Regions from separate parts of the Rhizobium sp. 62_C5_N11_2 genome, predicted to be linked through region 1. Evidence: riboswitches for the same ligand, from Rfam matches in the RefSeq annotation. Region 1 holds a riboswitch; each other region holds the start of a gene.

What was found. A riboswitch is a leader RNA that binds a small molecule or an ion and turns the genes downstream of it on or off. The one in region 1 is predicted to bind cobalamin.
Region 2: another riboswitch for cobalamin. It lies ahead of nrdH (glutaredoxin-like protein NrdH); the one in region 1 lies ahead of bluB (5,6-dimethylbenzimidazole synthase).
Region 3: another riboswitch for cobalamin. It lies ahead of cobU (bifunctional adenosylcobinamide kinase/adenosylcobinamide-phosphate guanylyltransferase); the one in region 1 lies ahead of bluB (5,6-dimethylbenzimidazole synthase).
Region 4: another riboswitch for cobalamin. It lies ahead of AB8B31_RS13115 (ABC transporter substrate-binding protein); the one in region 1 lies ahead of bluB (5,6-dimethylbenzimidazole synthase).

Annotation. Positions count from the first base shown of each region.
Region 1 is NZ_JBPWPW010000001.1:2,232,153-2,236,861, reverse strand. It holds gene AB8B31_RS11275 (methyl-accepting chemotaxis protein) at 1-261, opposite strand, end outside; gene AB8B31_RS11270 (MFS transporter) at 532-1,935, opposite strand; cobalamin riboswitch at 2,110-2,297, shown strand; gene bluB (5,6-dimethylbenzimidazole synthase) at 2,340-3,026, shown strand; partial or broken gene AB8B31_RS11260 (molybdopterin-dependent oxidoreductase) at 3,023-3,700, shown strand; gene AB8B31_RS11255 (phosphatase PAP2 family protein) at 3,810-4,709, opposite strand, start outside.
Region 2 is NZ_JBPWPW010000001.1:3,865,193-3,869,901, reverse strand. It holds gene AB8B31_RS19100 (heavy metal translocating P-type ATPase) at 1-1,380, shown strand, start outside; cobalamin riboswitch at 1,545-1,768, shown strand; gene nrdH (glutaredoxin-like protein NrdH) at 2,034-2,255, shown strand; gene nrdI (class Ib ribonucleoside-diphosphate reductase assembly flavoprotein NrdI) at 2,270-2,674, shown strand; gene nrdE (class 1b ribonucleoside-diphosphate reductase subunit alpha) at 2,653-4,709, shown strand, end outside.
Region 3 is NZ_JBPWPW010000001.1:2,385,705-2,390,413, forward strand. It holds gene cobN (cobaltochelatase subunit CobN) at 1-619, opposite strand, end outside; gene cobW (cobalamin biosynthesis protein CobW) at 624-1,673, opposite strand; gene cobU (bifunctional adenosylcobinamide kinase/adenosylcobinamide-phosphate guanylyltransferase) at 1,678-2,202, opposite strand; cobalamin riboswitch at 2,364-2,760, opposite strand; gene AB8B31_RS12025 (chloride channel protein) at 3,019-4,709, shown strand, end outside.
Region 4 is NZ_JBPWPW010000001.1:2,592,743-2,597,451, forward strand. It holds gene AB8B31_RS13105 (ABC transporter ATP-binding protein) at 1-142, opposite strand, end outside; gene AB8B31_RS13110 (FecCD family ABC transporter permease) at 139-1,170, opposite strand; gene AB8B31_RS13115 (ABC transporter substrate-binding protein) at 1,176-2,192, opposite strand; cobalamin riboswitch at 2,371-2,625, opposite strand; gene AB8B31_RS13120 (tetratricopeptide repeat protein) at 2,847-3,449, shown strand; gene blh (bifunctional sulfur transferase/dioxygenase Blh) at 3,514-4,709, opposite strand, start outside.

The sequences.
Region 1 (4,709 bases):
AAGATCGAGCGAGGGGTCGTCGCGGTAGAGCGAATAAGCCTCGCGAACGGCGTTCGCCTTCCCCCATTTCACGCCGCCGGCGGCCAGAGATGCAAACTGCTCCGCATCCTTGGACCAGTTCGCCTTGGCGCCATCGATCAACGCCCGGGTTTCGTACATCCAGGTATAGGTGGCGAAAGCGGAAATGCCGCAGAGGTTTACGGCAACGATAATCGCCGCCAGCTTGGCTGTCAGAGGCATCGTTTTCAAAAAATGGAACATTCCGCGGCGGCCTAGAATTGCGGCTCAGTCGGACATGTTCCCGACTGGCGTATCAATACGGGCATCGACGCTGACGGTCGCATCACGAGCGCTCATGCCCATGTCCTGATAGCAACCCAAAACGCGCAAACGCAGTGTGTATTTGATGTGTGAATAAATCATAAAGTAGAAAGGAATGCTGAGCACACGCGTGCCATTCGCGCCTGCTCCCGCCGGCGCCGAGCCTTGCGAACCGGTGGGTGTAGCAGGGTTTCCGTGGCGTCAGGGAGATCAGCTATTTTCAGCCACGGCCTCTTCCGGCTCGACGTGCCGGCGCTTGCGGCCGTGCGCCGTCAGTTCAGCGCCAGCATCGTGGGGCAGGCGCAGGAAGGTGATGCAGGCCAGCGCCGAAATCGCCGAGACGCTGAAGAAGGCGATGTGGAAATCCGAGACCAGCAGCCTGCCGTCGTGAAAGCTGCTGGAAATTTCGAGGATGCCGCCGGCGATCGCCACACCCATCGCCATGGAGATACGCTGGGCAACGGCATTGATTGCGGTTGCCTGGCTGCTGTCGGCACCATCGACATCGCCGAAGGCCATGGCGTTGACGCCCGAGAAAGCCATGGAGCGGAACAGGCCGCCGATCAGCAGGCAGGCCATGATCAGGAACAGTGGCGTTTCGGCGGTGAACAGGCCGTTGATGCCGAGGAAGATCGCCGCCAGCAAGGTGGTGAGGGAGATCACCGTGCGGAAGCCGAAGGCATTGAAGGTGCGCGAGGCGGCGAATTTCGAGCCCATGGAGCCGAGCGCGCTGACGAAGGTGACCGAGCCCGATTGCAGCGGCGTCAGGCCGAAGCCGAGCTGGAGCATCAGCGGCATCAGGAAAGGCAGGGCGCCAAGTCCCATGCGGAAATTCGAGGCGCCGAGGATCGCCGCCCGAAACATCGGGTAGCGGAACATCTTCGGATCGAGAAGCGGATAGGGCACGCGGCGCGCATGCAGGAGGTAGAGGAGGCCGGCAAGGATGCCGATCGCAACCGTGACATAACCGTAGACAACGGGCACGGCCGGCAGGCTGATCACCGACAGGCCGAAGACGAAGCCGGAGAAGCCTAGGCCGCAAAGGAAGAAGCCGGGGAAATCCATCGGCCGGGGACTGCGTGGCTCAACCGCCGGCAGGAAACGGGTGACGAGGATGATGCCGAGCACGCCGATCGGGACGTTGATCCAGAAGATCCAGTGCCAGGTGAGGTAGGTTGTGAGGAAGCCGCCGATCGGCGGACCCATGATCGGACCGATCAACGCTGGAATGGTGAGCCAGGCCATGGCATCGACGAGTTCGTGACGCGGCGTTCCCCGGACCAGCAGCAGGCGGCTGACCGGCGTCATCATCGAGCCGCCGGCGCCCTGGATCAGGCGTGAGATGACGAAGGCCGTGATCGAATTGGAAAAGGCGCAGGCGATCGAGCCGATCATGAAAACGAAGATCGCCATGCGGAAGATGTTGCGTGCGCCGAAACGATCGGACATCCAGCCGCTGATCGGGATGAAGATCGCCAGCGCCACGAGATAGCTGGTAACGGCGAGCTTCAGCGCGATCGGCGAGGTGCCGATATCGGCTGCGATCGCCGGTAGGCTGGTGGCGATCACGGTCGAATCCATCTGTTCCATGAACAGGGCGACCGCAAGGATCATGGGCGTGAGGCGGGGCACGGGCAACCAAAGTGCAAAGAGAAAAAGTGCGGCGCCATGGGCGTCGGTCAGGATCGGTTTGTTTCTAAGGCAGCGATGCGCCTCTGTCCATGAAGTCGATGTCGCATGCAACGTGTCGGCGGTATGAGGGCCGGCTTGCCGCCGCCGCGCTTTCCTGAAATAGATGCGCTGTCAGGTGCCCGCCGTCCAGGCGGGAGAATCGGGAATCCGGTGCAAAGCCGGAACGTGCCCAACGCTGTAAGGCCGACGCTTGCCGCTTCATCACGCCACTGGCTTCTCGCCGGGAAGGCTGCGGCAGACGGATGACGCCGAGTCAGAAGACCGGCCTGGCTAGATAGACCGATCCGCGCGGACGGCGGGGCGGTTGCGTTGTTGGGGATTTGACGATGCGACCCTTTGATGAGGATGCCCTTTCAGCGGCGTCCGGTTTTTCCTTGGCCGAACGCGAGGCCGTCTATCATGCGATCATGACGCGACGCGACGTTCGCAGCCAGTTCCTGCCCGATCCCTTGCCGGATGATCTTGTGCAGCGGCTGCTGACGGCAGCCCATCATGCACCCTCCGTCGGCTTCATGCAGCCGTGGAATTTCATTCTGGTGAAAAGCGCAACCGTGCGGGCGCGCGTCCGGGATGCTTTTGCGAGGGCCAACGAGGAGGCGGCGCTGATGTTCGAAGGCGAACGGCGGCAGGTCTACCGCTCGCTCAAGCTTGAAGGCATTGTCGAGGCGCCGCTCGGCATATGCGTGACCTGCGATCCTACCCGCAGCGGCAGCGTCGTGCTGGGGCGCACGCACAATCCCAGGATGGATAGCTATTCCACAGTTTGCGCCATCCAGAATCTCTGGCTTGCGGCGCGGGCGGAAGGGGTCGGGATCGGCTGGGTCAGCATCTTTCATGAAGGCGAGCTGAAGAGCATTCTCGGCATACCCCAGCATGTCGAGGTGGTCGCCTGGCTCTGTGCCGGTTTCGTCGACCGGCTCTATGACGAGCCGGAACTGTCCGTCAAAGGCTGGCGGCAGCGGCTGCCGCTCGATGAACTCGTCTTCCATGATGGATGGGGACTGAACACCTAGAGGTCGTCTTCTTCGGCACCGACAAAGGCGAGGTCACGATTCGCGACATCAAGATGCAACAGAACTTCGCTCGCAGCATGTCGCTCGCCGACGCGATGAACCCCGACAATCTGCTCTGCTACGAAATGAACGGGGCGACCCTGCCTGCCCCCAACGGTTTCCCGCTGCGGCTGATAACTCCGGGCTGGTACGGGATTGCCAACGTCAAGTGGCTGAAGGGCATCGAGGTTCGCGACACCCGCTTCATGAGCCTGCTGATGGGCCGCGACTATGTCACCATCCGGGAGGAAGAGCACAACGGCGAGACCGTGCGGGCCGAGACCTCGGTCGGCCGGGCCTTGCTGAAATCCGCGCCCGCCAAGGTCACGCGCAACGACTCGGGTCACCGGGTCGTCGGCGCAGCCTGGGGTGCACCGATCGACCGGGTCGAACTGAAAATTGATCAAGGGCCCTGGATGCCGGCAGTCATCGATCACAGCGAGGAGGCCGAATACGCCTGGAAGATTTGGTCACTGGATTGGCCAAATCCCTCGCCTGGAGAACACACGGTGACCTCGCGCGCGATCAGTACCGCAGGGCAAATTCAACCGGCGATGGACGATCCCTTGATCGCCAAAAAGCACACATACTGGGAAAGCAATGGCCAGGTGACGCGCCGCATCCGCATCGTTTGAGAAACGTTGCTGCCTCGCACGTCGGCTGCTGAGTGAACGGAACGTTCCACCGAGAACCCCTCGCTTAGGATTGCGACATTTCAGGAGAAAGGCGCTAGCGGCCCTTCCGCTAGTCTGCCCCGTCTTTTTTTGCCCGCTCGATGAATTTCCCGGCGACTGCTTTGCCAAGTGCGGCACCGGCCCGGTTGTCCATTTCATAGTGGATGCCGGCCCAGATGCGGGAATCGCCCGCTTCCTTGCCGACCGTTCGGATGAACTCCGCCTGGTCGGGGAACAGATAGGCAAGCACCTCGCATCGGGCAGTCGACAACGTGGAGTGATTCGACGGATAACTGGGATGGGCCGGCACTGCGAACAGGGGAGTGATGCTCGGGTCAAGCATGTTGGGCCGCAGGTACCAATAAGCGTATTTCCCGTCGTTGCTTGCAATGTAGGCGTCGTAGTAGACCGTTGCGAGCATCGCGTAAGCCCGTGCGGCGCGCGGCGGGTTCGAATCCGTCTTGTCCTCGAACATCCACTTGCTGGCATAGTCATACCAGTCGGTGAACAGGCCGGATGGGCTTTGCCAGTAGAACGCCTTGTAGCTGTTGGGGAATTTTCGCTCAAACTGGCGGACTGCATCCGTCTCGGCCTTCACGGCCGCAGACTTGCAGTCGGGCGGAGTCGGTGGCCTGAATTCATCGGCTGTCTCGAGCAGGATCGGCTTCCAGTTTGGCATGGTTGCATTGGCGGGTTTGTCTCCGACCCACATGCACGGCCCGGTCGGCACGGTGCCGGTCCAGACGGCATCGGAGCCGTCGGCCTTTGCCCGCGCAATCACTTGCTCTGCCACGCGTCGCCCCAGTTCCAGGCCGGCGGATGAATCGCTTGGGAACTGGACACCGGCAAGGACACGCGACTGTGCGGCTTCTTCGGCCATCGCCTGGAACGACGACGCCTCGTCGGGAAAGAAATAGGCAAGAACGGTCGCGGCGGCGGCGGCGGCGGCCGCGTGTTCGGATGGATAAGC
Region 2 (4,709 bases), 1.6 Mb from region 1:
AGCGCGATCGACGAGGCGCCGGTGACGGGCGAGAGTACGCCGGTTCGCAAGGGCGTCGATGCCGTCGTTTTTGCCGGCACGGTGAATGGCGATGCGGTGCTCAGGGTTCGCGTCACGGCGGCTGCCGCCGACAATACCATCGCCCGCGTCGTCAAGCTGGTGGAGGAAGCTCAGGAATCGAAGGCGCCGACCGAACGCTTCATCGATCGGTTCTCGCGCTATTACACGCCCGGCGTCGTCGTGGTCGCAGCGCTTGTCGCGGTCGTTCCACCGTTGCTGTTCGCTGGGCCGTGGGGCGAATGGGTCTATAAGGGCCTTGCGATCCTTTTGATCGGCTGCCCCTGCGCGCTCGTCATCTCGACGCCGGCGGCGATCGCCGCCTCGCTTTCATCCGGTGCGCGGCGCGGGCTGCTGATGAAGGGCGGCGCGGTGTTGGAAACGCTCGGCAAGGTGACGATGGTCGCCTTCGACAAGACAGGCACGCTGACAGAAGGCAAGCCTCAGGTGACCGACATCATTTCCTTTGGCCTGAGCGAGGCGCAGGTGCTGTCGCGCGCGGCGGTGCTGGAGCAGGGTTCCAGCCATCCGCTGGCGCTGGCGATCCTCAACCGCGCCAAGACGGACGGCGTTCCCGTGCCGCCGGCCTTCGAGCTTGAAGCGCTGCCGGGCAAGGGTGTCAGCGGCAAAGTCGGCGGTGAGGCGCTGGATCTGCTGTCGCCACCTGCCGCCCGCGAGCGCGGGACGCTCAGCGCGGAACAGGATGCACGCATCACGGCGCTGAACGACGAGGGCAAGAGCGTGTCGGTGCTGCTCGTCAACGGTGTTGCGGCCGGCCTGATCGCCATGCGTGACGAGCCGCGTGAGGATGCCGAGGCCGGGCTCGCTGCCCTCAAATCAGCAGGCGTCAAGGCGATGATGTTGACGGGCGACAACAAGCGGACGGCAGCAGCCGTTGCCGGCATGCTCGGCATCGACTGGCGCGGCGAGATGATGCCAGAGGATAAGCAGCGGGTCGTTGGCGAATTGAAGCGCCAGGGCTTCATCGTGGCCAAGGTCGGCGACGGCATCAACGATGCTCCGGCGCTGGCCGCTGCCGACATCGGCATCGCCATGGGCGGCGGCACCGATGTGGCGCTGGAGACGGCGGATGCTGCCGTGCTGCACGGACGCGTTGGCGACGTGGCGCGGATGATCGAACTTTCCAAACGCACGATGCGCAACATCCTGCAGAATATCACCATCGCACTCGGGCTGAAGGCGCTGTTTCTGGTGACGACGATCATAGGGATCACCGGGCTCTGGCCAGCGATTCTTGCCGATACCGGCGCCACCGTGCTGGTGACGATCAATGCACTGCGGTTGCTTCGGATAAAAATATGAATGTCGTTTGAGGAGCCGGCTTCTGCCGGCTCTCTTTATGATGCGTTCTCCACAGCGCTTTTCCGTTAACGCTTCGTTATCCACATCATACACAGGCGCGGCGATTCGTTGCCGCCATTGTTGCGCCGCCACAACAACTTGTTGACGTCATGATCGATTCGCGTACCATATCTAGTGTTCGAGGTTCCGTCGATTCGTGAGGATCGGTGACTAAGACGGGAATTCGGTGCGCTTCGCCATCATGGCGCGGCAATGCCGGGGCTGCCCCCGCAACTGTAAGCGGCGAGCAACTGTCCGATTTCAGGTCACTGGAGCATGATGCTCCGGGAAGGCTGGGCAGGCGCTTTGACCCGTGAGCCAGGAGACCTGCCTCGAACGAAACGTCCACGGGCGGGGTGTCCGGAAGGTCGCGTTGCATGGCTGCGGGGAATCTCCGCATCGCGTTTCGCAGGCCCGAACCTCCTCATGAGCCACTTCGGGGTGAAGTCATGTCAGAATTTCAGTTCAGGCCGCCACCCGCTAGAGGTAGAGGGCGGAGTACGCCCAGCGGCTAAACAGCCGCACAGCTCAAAATCATCAGAGAATTTTTCGACGGATATCGACAGATTTCCGATCGATGTCCTGCGCCCAATCGCATCGTCACGAGGAATATCATGACCATTACCGTCTACAGCAAGCCTGCCTGCGTCCAGTGCACTGCCACCTACCGCGCCCTCGACCGTCTGGGCGTCGATTATGACATCGTCGATATCTCGCAGGATGCCGAAGCGCTCGATCGCGTCCGCAGCCTCGGCTACATGCAGGCGCCTGTCGTCATCGCCGGCGAGCAGCATTGGGCGGGCTTCCGTCCCGACATGATCAGCGCGCTCTCCTGACCTGAGGACAAGCGATGGGCCTGATCGTCTATTATTCCAGCCGATCCGAGAACACCCATCGGTTCGTCGCCAAGCTCGGTCTGCGCGCGGCGCGCATTCCGCCAGGTGGCGCAGACGCGTTCCATATCCGCGAACCCTTCGTGCTGATCGTGCCGACCTATAGCGGCGACGGCGGCAAGGGTGCCGTTCCCAAGCAGGTGATCCGTTTCCTCAACGATGCGGAAAACCGAGGACACATCCGCGGCGTGATCGCCGCGGGCAACAGCAATTTCGGCGAGACATACGGGCTCGCCGGCGACGTGGTCTCGCAGAAATGCCAGGTGCCGTACCTTTACCGGTTCGAGCTCATGGGCACCGACGACGACGTCGCCAAGGTCAAACACGGAATGGAACGATTTTGGACACGGGAACAACCCTGACGCGGGATGCGGGCGCAAAACCGCATCAAATTTTTGCTCAGCCCGCCGGGGAGAGGCCGCCGAAAGCAGCCGAAACCCTCGACTATCACGCGCTGAACGCGATGCTGAACCTCTATGACGATGAGGGGCGGATTCAGCTCGACAAGGATCGTTTGGCGGCCAAGCAATATTTCCTCCAGCATGTGAACCAGAACACGGTGTTCTTCCACAATCTGAGGGAAAAGCTCGATTACCTCGTGACCGAGGGATATTACGAGCAGGAGGTTCTCGACCAGTATTCCTTCAATTTCGTGCGGGATCTGTTCGACCAGGCCTATGCCAAGAAATTCCGTTTCCCGACCTTCCTCGGCGCCTTCAAATATTACACCAGCTATACGCTGAAGACCTTCGACGGCAAGCGCTATCTCGAGCGCTATGAGGACCGCATCTGCATGGTGGCTCTGGCCTTGGCGCGTGGCGACGAGGCCCTTGCCCGCGACATGGTCGACGAGATCATTTCCGGCCGTTTCCAGCCGGCGACGCCGACCTTCCTCAATGCCGGCAAGAAGCAGCGCGGCGAACTGGTTTCCTGCTTCCTGCTGCGCGTCGAGGACAATATGGAATCGATCGGCCGGTCGATCAATTCGGCGCTGCAATTGTCGAAGCGCGGCGGCGGCGTGGCGCTGTCGCTGACGAATATCCGCGAGGCAGGCGCGCCGATCAAGCATATCGAGAACCAGTCCTCGGGTATCATCCCGGTGATGAAGCTGCTCGAAGACAGTTTCTCCTATGCCAACCAGCTCGGGGCGCGGCAGGGCGCGGGTGCGGTCTATCTCAATGCCCATCATCCCGATATCATGCGCTTCCTCGACACCAAGCGCGAAAATGCCGACGAAAAAATCCGCATCAAGACGCTGTCACTCGGCGTCGTCGTGCCCGATATCACCTTCGAACTCGCCAAGAACAATGAGGATATGTATCTGTTCTCGCCCTATGACGTGGAACGCGTCTATGGCGTGCCTTTCACCGAGATTTCGGTGACGGAAAAATATCGCGAGATGGTGGCGGATGCCCGCATTTCGAAGAAGAAGATCAAGGCGCGCGAATTCTTCCAGGTGCTTGCCGAAATCCAGTTCGAGAGCGGCTACCCCTACATCATGTTCGAGGACACGGTGAACCGGGCGAACCCGATCGCCGGACGTATTTCGATGAGCAATCTATGCTCGGAAATCCTGCAGGTCAGCGAGGCGAGCGAATATCATGACGACCTTTCCTACAAACATCTCGGCAAGGATATTTCCTGCAATCTCGGCTCGCTGAATATCGCGGCGGCAATGGATTCGGCAGATTTCGGCAAGACGATCGAGACCTCGATCCGGGCGCTGACAGCCGTTTCCGACATGAGTCACATTTCCTCGGTTCCCTCGATCGAGAAGGGCAATGACGAGAGCCATGCGATCGGCCTCGGCCAGATGAACATGCACGGTTATCTCGCCCGCGAGCGTATCTTCTACGGCTCCGAGGAAGGCGTCGATTTCACCAATATCTATTTCTATACGGTGACCTATCACGCAATCCGCGCCTCGAACCTTTTGGCGGTCGAACGCGGTACGAGCTTCAAGGGCTTCGAGAATTCGAAATATGCCTCCGGCGACTATTTCGACAAATATACAGAGCAGCTCTGGGAGCCGGCGACGGAGACGGTCAGGGCGCTGTTCGAGACGTCAGGCATTCACATTCCGACGCAGGAAGATTGGGCCACGTTGAAGAAGGCGGTGATGGCCTCCGGCCTCTATAACCAGAACCTGCAGGCGGTTCCGCCGACGGGGTCGATCTCCTATATCAACCACTCGACCTCCTCGATCCATCCGATCGTCTCGAAGATCGAAATCCGCAAGGAAGGTAAGATCGGCCGCGTCTATTATCCGGCGCCGTTCATGACCAACGACAATCTCGACTATTATCAGGATGCCTACGAGATCGGGCCGGAGAAGATCATCGACACCTATGCGGCGGCGACCCAGCATGTCGACCAAGGCCTGTCGCTGACCTTGTT
Region 3 (4,709 bases), 150 kb from region 1:
CCTCCGCTACCATCCCCGCACCCGAAGACATATCTAAAACGACCCGCCGCCACTCCTCGACCCCGATCAACCCCCGCCCCGGCCACCAAATACCTGCCTTCATCAAAGGCACAGCCGGTGCCGGCTTATCTGTGCCCGACAGCATCGCCCCGGCATAATCGAGAAACGCCCGCGCATTAGCATCGCCGCCCTCGATCAGATAGGCCCAGAGCGCGTTGAGATCGTCGAGATCAACATTGGAGAAAGGAACCAGCCCCGCATCTGGCCTGGCATCACCCGGCAAGACCGCAATCAGTGCACCGGCGCGAGCCGCAGCCGCATGCAGCGCTTCCAGCGCATAGTGGAAATAGCTGGCGCCGCCGAGCGCACGCACGATGATCAGCTTCGCATGCCGCGCGGTGCGCTCGACATAGGTATCGACCGACATCGGATGCTTGAGGCTCATCAGACTGGCGAGCCTCAGCGAAGGTGCTGTCCGGCGATCGCGATGGGCGGCTGCGATCGCGGCAAGCTCGCTGTCGGCCGCCGACAGGAACAGGATATCGCCCGGCGTCTGCCCAAGGTCGATTGCCTCCTCGCCGTCGCTGATCGTTCCCTGCTGGGCCAGAAGCAGATGCATCGGTCTATGCCAGCGCTTCGATCGCCGCCCTCACCGCGTCCTGGTCCATTTCGTGCAGGCCAATGACAACGAGGCGTGTGCCGCGCTTTTCTCCGGCTGCCCAGGCGCGGTCGAAATAATGGTCGATGCGGCTGCCGACGGCCTGGAGCTGCAAACGCATCGGCTTGCCTGAAACGTCGACGAAACCCTTGAGACGCAGCACGTCATGGGCTGATATGATGTCCTTCAGCGCTTCGACGAAACCGGCGGGATCGGCAATGGCTCCGAGATCGACGACAAAGCTGTCGAATTCGTCGTGATCGTGCGGCGCGCCATCCTCATGCTCCAGCTCGTGATGCGACTTGCGATTGGCGACATCGTCCTCCGTGCCGATGCCAAGGCCGAGCAAGATGCCGGCTGACACCTCGCCATTTCTCGCCTCGATCATCACGGGCTTGCGCACCGTGCGGGAGGCGACCTCGTCGCGCACCCTGATAAGGCCCGCGGCGTCGATCAAGTCGGTCTTGTTGAGCACGATGAGGTCGGCGCAGGTGAGCTGGTCCTCGAACAGCTCCTCGATCGGGCTTTCGTGATCGAGCGATTCATCCTCGGCACGGCGCGCATCGACGGCATCATGGTCGTCGGCGAAACGGCCGGCGGCAACGGCAGCACTATCGACCACCGTGATGACACCGTCGACGGTCACCTGGGTGCGAATGTCGGGCCAGTTGAAGGCGGCGACCAGCGGCTGCGGCAAAGCAAGGCCCGAGGTTTCGATGACGATATGGTCGGGCCGCTGTTCGCGTTCGAGCAGCTTCGTCATCGTCGGGATGAAGTCGTCCGCGACCGTGCAGCAGATGCAGCCATTGGTGAGCTCGATAATGTCGTCCTCAGTGCAATTCTCCGCACCGCAGCCCTTCAGCACGTCGCCGTCGACGCCGAGATCGCCGAATTCGTTGATAATCAGCGCAATCTTCTTGCCGCCGGCATTGGTCAGCAGGTTGCGGATCATCGTCGTTTTGCCGGCACCGAGGAAGCCGGTGATGACGGTTGCGGGAATCTTCTGCTGGTTCATGGACTTAACCCTTCATTTTCAGCGGCAGGCCTGCCGCGATGAAATAGACTTCGGCGGCCTTCGCCGCGATCGATTGGTGCAGCCGGCCGGCATGATCGCGAAAATCCCGCGCCATGCGATTATCCGGCACGATGCCGAGACCGACCTCGTTGGAAACGAAAACGAGCCGCGCCTTCGCGGCGGGCAGGAAATCGGCAAGTGCGGCAAATTCCACCGCCATCTCACGCTCCTCGATCATCAGATTGGTGACCCAGAGCGTCAGGCAATCGATCAGCACGATGCGCCCTTCGCCATCGATGTCGGTAAGCTTGCCGACAAGATCGAGCGGCTCCTCATGCGTCGTCCAGGACGGACCGCGATCGGCCTTGTGTTGCGTTATGCGCGCCTGCATCTCCTCGTCCCAGGCCCGCCCGGTGGCAAGGTAGTGGCGATCCAGATCGGTCGCGGTGACGAGGGATTCGGCGAACCTGGACTTGCCGGAGCGCGCGCCGCCGAGGATGAAGACAGTGTTGGAGGGGGCAGCCGTCATGCCGGCGTTGCCTTCTGAATAGATGCCGCGCAAGCCGCTACGGAAGACGCCGGCGGCTGTAAGGCCCCGCCAAATCGCGCCGCACCAGGCTGCGCTGAATTCAATCGTTCAGCCAAGACAACCTCCGTGCTGGCAACGGGCATAGTGCCCAGGTGTGGGCTTCGCGCCCGGCACGCATGGCAGGTCTCCTGGCTCGCGGTTATCGGCCGCGATCGGGGCAGACCGGAAACCGGTCGCCCTGATCGTGCCAGCGGATCATCCTCGCCTTCCCGGCTGCATCAGTGAAAAGGTGGACGATTCGTAGACTTGAGAGGCGTCCGACCCCGGTTGATCACCATGCATATCCAGTGGCTTTTCCGGCATGCCGCCCGTCCCGCCCGCCTGCACGATTGCAGGCTGCCGGCAGAAAGGGCTTAACGCCGGATGGAAGACCCTGACCGCTCTACAGTCGCGGGGTCGGCTGTGATGAAGGCGCCCGGCTTGGGTCCGCCGCGTCACATTCCCTTTTCATCCGGAAGGGCGTAACACCGATCCGGAACCATCCGTTATGTCGGGATGGTCGGGCGACCATCCGTTGAGGGATGGTTAGGCAAGCTCAGAGGTGAAGTCAACCGGCCTTGGCGACCGGGCAATGGCCGGCCAGAGGAAGCAACTCCGCCAACACGACTTACTCTACCTAAAATATCGTCATTTATCAGAGACTTACGTCATAAAAATTTGTCCCAGCCGCCGGCTTTTCGCCGCAATTGCGTCGCAAGCGGACTGCGCGACCATCTCCGCCCTTGACCGGGCCTCTCCCCGCCTAGTTGTCTAGCCATGCTTATGAAATTGGATCGGCGCCGTTTTCGTGCGCTGCGTGTTTTCTTCGATCCGGGACGCCTGCGGGCGCTGACCCGCCGTAGCGAGGTCGGTCTGTCGCTGGCGGGCGCCGTCGTCGGCATCATCTCGGGTCTCGCCGTCACCGGCATGAGTTACGTCTCCAACGAGCTGCATCAGCTGGTCTTCGGCATCGCCGACAGCGAGCGGCTGAGCTCGTCCGAGATCGAGAACAAGATGCTGCTGCTCACTGCCCCCGTCATTGGCGGCGCCCTGCTCGGCCTGTTGCTCCTAGTGCTGGCGAAACGACGCAAGAAGCCGATGGTCGACCCGATCGAGGCCAATGCGCTGCATGGCGGCCGCCTGTCCTTGACCGACAGCATCATCGTTGCCGTGCAGAACCTGATCTCCAACGGTTTCGGCGCCTCCGTCGGCCTGGAGGCCGGCTATACCCAGCTTGCCGCCGGCCTCGCCTCCAAATTCGGCCTGAAGCTGCAGCTTCGCCGCTCGGACCTGCGCACCCTCGTTGGCTGCGGCGCGGCGGGCGCCATCGCCGCCGCCTTCAACGCGCCGCTGACCGGCGCTTTCTATGCCTTCGAGCTGATCATCGGCACCTATACGATCGTGTCGCTGACGCCTGTCGTCGTCTCCGCCCTTGTCTCCACCCTGATCGCAAGGCTGCTTGCCGGCAGCGATTTCACCATCGATATCGGCAGCTTCGGCTCGGTCGTGCCAGCCGATTATATCCCGGCACTGCTGCTCGGTGCTTTCTGCGCCGGTGTCGGCATCCTGATCATGCAGGGCGTCGCCTTTGTCGAAGAGCTGGCGCGCAAGAGCTCGATCGCCCCACCCTTCCGCCCGGCACTCGGCGGCATCATCGTCGGGCTGTTGGCGATGATCTCACCGCAGGTGCTCTCGGCCGGCCACGGCGCGTTGCATCTGAACCTTTCCCGTGAGGTGGCGATCCCGACGCTGATCGGCCTCTTCCTCTTGAAATCCTTCGCCTCGGCGATCTCGATCGGCTCCGGCTTCAGGGGTGGGCTGTTCTTCGCCTCGCTGTTCATGGGCGCCCTGCTCGGCAAGCTCTTCGCCTATTGCGGCCCCTATTTTGCCGATGCGACGCTGACGCCCGTCATCTATGCCGTGGTCGGCATGAGTTCGCTCGCCGTCGCCGTCATCGGCGGGCCGCTGACCATGACGTTCCTGGCGCTCGAAATCACCGGCGATTTCCTGATCACGGCACTGGTGCTCGCCGCCGTCATCACCTCCTCGCTCGTCGTCCGCTCGACCTTCGGTTACTCCTTCGCCACATGGCGCTTTCATCTTCGCGGCGAAAGCATTCGCAGCGCCCATGATGTCGGCTGGATCCGCAATCTGACGGTCGACAAGCTGATGCGCGCCGATGTCAAGACGGCAAGGGCAGGCATCTCTCTGGAGGAATTCAAGCAGGCCTTCCCGATCGGCTCGACCCAGCGCGTCATCCTCGTCGAGGAGAGCGACAAATATGTTGGCCTCGTGCTGGTGCCGGAGATCTACGCCAACCCGACCGACGCCCAGGACGAGGGCAAGACGCTTGCCGATTTCATCCACTACCGCAACGATTTCCTGCAGCCGCAGATGAATGCCAGGCAAGCGGCGGCGATCTTCGACAAGAGCGAAAGCGAAGCACTCGCCGTCGTCAACAACCTGAT
Region 4 (4,709 bases), 360 kb from region 1:
TCAATCTGAGAAGGCTCGATTTGCCGGAACCGTTCGGCCCAAGCAGGCCGAACACCTTGCCCCTTTCCACCGTTAGGCTGACGCCGTTGACGATGACGGTATCGCCGGCGGCAAAGCTTACCTCGTCGACGCTGATGCTCATGCATTCCCTCGCACGCGATAGAGGATGATGGCGAAGGCCGGCGCGCCGAAGAGTGCGGTGACGACGCCGATCGGCAGGATTTGCTGCGGTATGATGACGCGCGAAACAATATCGGCGCCGACCATGTAAATCGCACCGCCGAGCGCTGTTGCCGGCAGCAGCCGCCCATGCCCCGGCCCGACGAGGAAGCGGGCGGCGTGAGGGATGACGAGGCCAACGAAGCCGATCGAACCCACCATGCTGACGACGCTTGCCGTCATCGCCGCCGTCATGCCGAACAGCACGATTTGGACGCGGCGTACGGCAATGCCGAGCGAGGCGGCAGCATCCGTGCCGAAAGCGAAGGCGTCCAGCGCCCGCACATGGGCCATGCAGATGATGAAGCCGGCAAGCGCGATCGGCACCGACAGATAGACATCGGGCCAGCGCACGCCACTGAGCGAACCCAAAAGCCAGAACAGGATGCCGCGCGCCTGCTCGGCATTCGCCGATGTCGTCACGATGTAGGAGGTCAGCGCATTGAAGAGCTGCGAACCGGCGACGCCGCAAAGGATGATGCGCTCGCCGCTTCCTCCCGCACCCGTTGCCAGGAAGCCGACCAGCAGAAAGGCGATCACCGCACCGATGAAGGCGCCGCTCGAGAGGCCGAGAATACCGTAGCCGAAGCCGAGGATCATCACGCAGACGGCGCCCGTCGAGGCGCCGGCGGAGATGCCGAGCACATAGGGTTCGGCCAGCGGATTGCGCAGCAGCGCCTGCAGGATCGCACCGCAAAGCGAGAGCGATGCGCCGGCGCTGGCCGCGACGAGCGCGCGGCTCAGACGATAATCCCAGACGATGCCCTGGTGGATGCGGCTGATCTCGAAATTCGTTCCGAACAGCCGGTTCGAGACCGCCTCCGCCGTGGTCGCAACGGGAATTGCGATCTCGCCGATGGAAACGGCAAGGCTGATCATCAGCCCGAGCAGGAGAAGTGCGGCAATGGTGAGCGCGGCAAGCGCCCACCATCCCTGTTGCCTGACCGACATTGCCTTCACTGCGCCAGGCCGAAGGACTTGATGCCGTTCGCCAATGTCTCGATGCCATCGATCGTGCGGATCGTCGGGTTCATCGACTGCGCGTCCATCATCACGAAGTGCTTGTTTTTGACCGCGTCGAGCTCCTTGGTCACAGGGTCGTTCTCAAGAAAATCGACCTTGACCTTAGGATCGTCAGCCGCATAACGGCGGCGGTCCATGGTCGCGAGCACGATGACGGCAGGGTTCGCCTGGGCGATGGTTTCCCAACCCACCAGCGGCCATTCCTCTTCCGTGGTGACGACGTTCTTCGCACCGATCGTCTTCAGGATATAGGCGGGCGCGCTGTTCTTGCCGGCGATGAAGGCGTCGCCGCTGACCTCTTTGCTGGAGAACCAGAAGACGACGGGCAGGTTCTTGCCCGATGCGCCCGATATCGACGCGACAGCATCCGCCTCGCGCTTCTTCAGCGCCGAAATCAGCGCATCGCCGCGGTCCTTCACGTCGAAAATCTCCGAGAGCTCGGCGATTTCCCGGTAGATCAGGTCCATCGTGAACAATTCCCCACGCACGCCGTCGCCGCCATCTGTGTTGACCTTGGCGACGCAATCGGCCGGCGCGAGATAGGTATTGATCCCGAGATCCTTGAACTGTTCCCGCTTGCCGACGGAGCCCTGCGCGCCGACATGCCATTCGAACTCGGCCGCCACCAGGTCGGGCTCCTGCCCGACGACGGATTCGAAGCTCGGATCGTTGTCGGCAAGCCGCTTTATCTTGCTGTTGGCCTCGGCATATTGCGGCAGGACTGGACCGACCCAGACGGCCGTCCCGGCGATCTTGTCGGCAAGGCCGAGCGAGAAAAGAATTTCGGTCATACCCTGGCCGATCGAAACGATCCTGGCGGGCGCCTTCTGAAAAGTCACCTGCTGGCCGCAATTACTGACGGTCAGGGGGTAGTGCGTCGCGGCAAGGCTTGGTGCCGCAAGGCCGGCGAGCCCGAAGGCAAATGTCATGGCGGCGAGAATCTGGCGCATGGAAAACCTCGATGAAGGAAAAAATCACGGCCGTTCCGCGCATGTGCGCGGACCGAAAGCACGCTTAAGCGTGCCCTAGCCGCAGGAGGCCCAATCGAGACGGATGCATGCCGGAATTCGGCGAAGGTTCAGCAGGTCAATCATATCTGTTCCTTGTCCGGGCATCCCCGCCCGGTTGATTGGATCGTGATTGACGGCAGGTCTCCTGGCTTGCGGATATCCGTCGTTACATCCGCCTTCCCGCGATATCCGCAGTGGCAGGGCCATAGGCCCTTCAGAGATGGCCAGTCGCTGGCCACTCCTGAGATGATCGACAATCCGCTTACAGTTGCGGGGGCAGCCACGGTCTCGGTCCCTACTGGGTCGTCCTCACCGTGTTCCCTATTAATCCCCTTGGAGTCATCTTCAGGGAACCGTCGAACCCAGTTACGTCGCAGACCTGCCTAACGTCAATGATTATTGCGGAGGATCGTGCCGGCCCACCGCGGCAAATTGCGAGACCTCGAAGCAAAACTCGCGAGCACCCTCGCGCAAAAGCTATCGTCTGCGGCGCTGGCGTCGGGTCATCAGTCGGCGTGCGTCACGACGGATTGCGGAAGGCGGGCCCCCGACATAGCTTTGGCGCCACCGATTTCAACGAGGTCTGATGTAGCAATGAGCAATCCGGATAGCACCGATCTCGCCGCAGCCAGGATAGACGCAATTCGCCAAGCAGCCGAGCAAGGCGATGCACAAGCACAATTTGAATTAGGCCATATGACCGCACGAGGTGAAGGTGTCACCGGGGATAAAGCCGAAGGCGCGAGATGGCTTCGGAAAGCGGGCGAACAAGGTCATGTCGATGCGCAATTCCTCCTGGCTGGCCTGTATCTCATGGGGGACGGCGTTGCACAGAGCGCGCCGGAAGGCGTCGAGTGGCTTGATAGAGGCGCCAGTCAAGGCCATGCCGACGCACAGTATTTATTGGGCTTGATGAGAGAGGACGGCGACGGTTGCGATATCGATCCAACAGACGCCGTGAGATGGTACGGCCAGGCCGCAAACCAGGATCATGCCGGTGCGCAATACAGGCTAGCCCAAATGAAAGAGCACGGCGTGGGCTGCGAGATCAATCTGACAGAGGCTTTCAAATGGTACCGTCGTGCAGCGCTTCAGGATTACCCTGATGCAAGAGAAGATCTGCTCGATTTATGTCGTGCACATCCAGACCTGCCGCTTCCAGTATCAGAATTGCTCGATGGCAAAGGTCGTTCCTGATACTCAGCCCTTTGTCCGGCGGCGCAATCGTCCAGACGCCGTCGCCGTCCTATTCACTCCGCCCCTACAACGCATCCAGCGGTATCTTCAAATACCGCCGGCCGTTCTCCTCCGGCTCGGGCAACCGCCCGCCGCGGATATTGACCTGCAGCGCATGCAACATCAGCTTCGGCTTCGGCAGCGTGCGGTCGCGCGCCTGGCGCAGCGCAACGAAGCCGGCCTGGTCGATGCCTGCGATATGAGGATTGGCGCTTTTCTGGGCGGTCACCGTGCTTTCCCAGCGGGGGTGGCGGCCGCCGGGCTGGTAGTCGTGGCCGGAAAAGAGCCGGGTCTCCTCGGGCAGCAATAGGATGGCCTGGATCGAGTGCCAGAGGGCACTGGCGCTGCCGCCCGGAAAATCGGTTCGCGCCGTGCCGGAATCCGGCGTGAACACTGTGTCGTGCACGAAGGCGGCGTCGCCGACTACATAGGTCACTGAGGCGAGTGTGTGCCCGGGCGAAAACATCACGCGGGCTTTAAGCGCACCGATCTCGAAGGCGTCGCCATCGGCAAACAGCCGGTCCCATTGCGAGCCGTCGGCTTTAAGCGCCGGCCAGTTGTAGATCTCCTTCCAGAGCATCTGCACGTCGGTGACATGGGCGCCGATCGCCGTCGGCGCGCCGGTCTTCTCATGCAGATAATCCGCGGCGGAGAAATGATCGGCATGCGGATGCGTGTCGAGGATCCACTCGACCGTCAGCCCCTCACTTTTGATATGAGCGAGGATGGCGTCGGCGTTGGCCGTTCCCGTCGCCCCCGACATCTCGTCGAAATCGAGGACCGGGTCGATGATGGCGCAGCGTTTCGTCGCCGGGTCGGAAACGACATATTGTACACTGCAGGTGCGGGGCTCGAAGAAGGCCTTCACATGAGCCGCCTGCCCTGCCCGCTTTTCCAGAAAGCGGCGCGCGCCGGCAAGATCGAAGCCGAGGTTTTGACCGAAGGCCTCGACATCTCCGGGCTTCATCCGCCCGTCGAGCACCTCGCCCAGTGCATAGAGCGTCAACGCTCGTGTGCCGCTCTTGCAATGGGCGACGACCGGTCCCTTGGCCTCGGCCATCGCTGCCTGGAAGGCACGGATATCGGCCTCGGTGATCTCGGTTCCCTTCACCGGCACGAAGCTGTAGGCGAGCCCGGCGGTGGCGGCGGAAGCCTTTTCCGCGGTATTGCCCGGCTGCCCCGGCTCCTCGCCATCCGGTCGGGCATTGATGACGGCGGCAA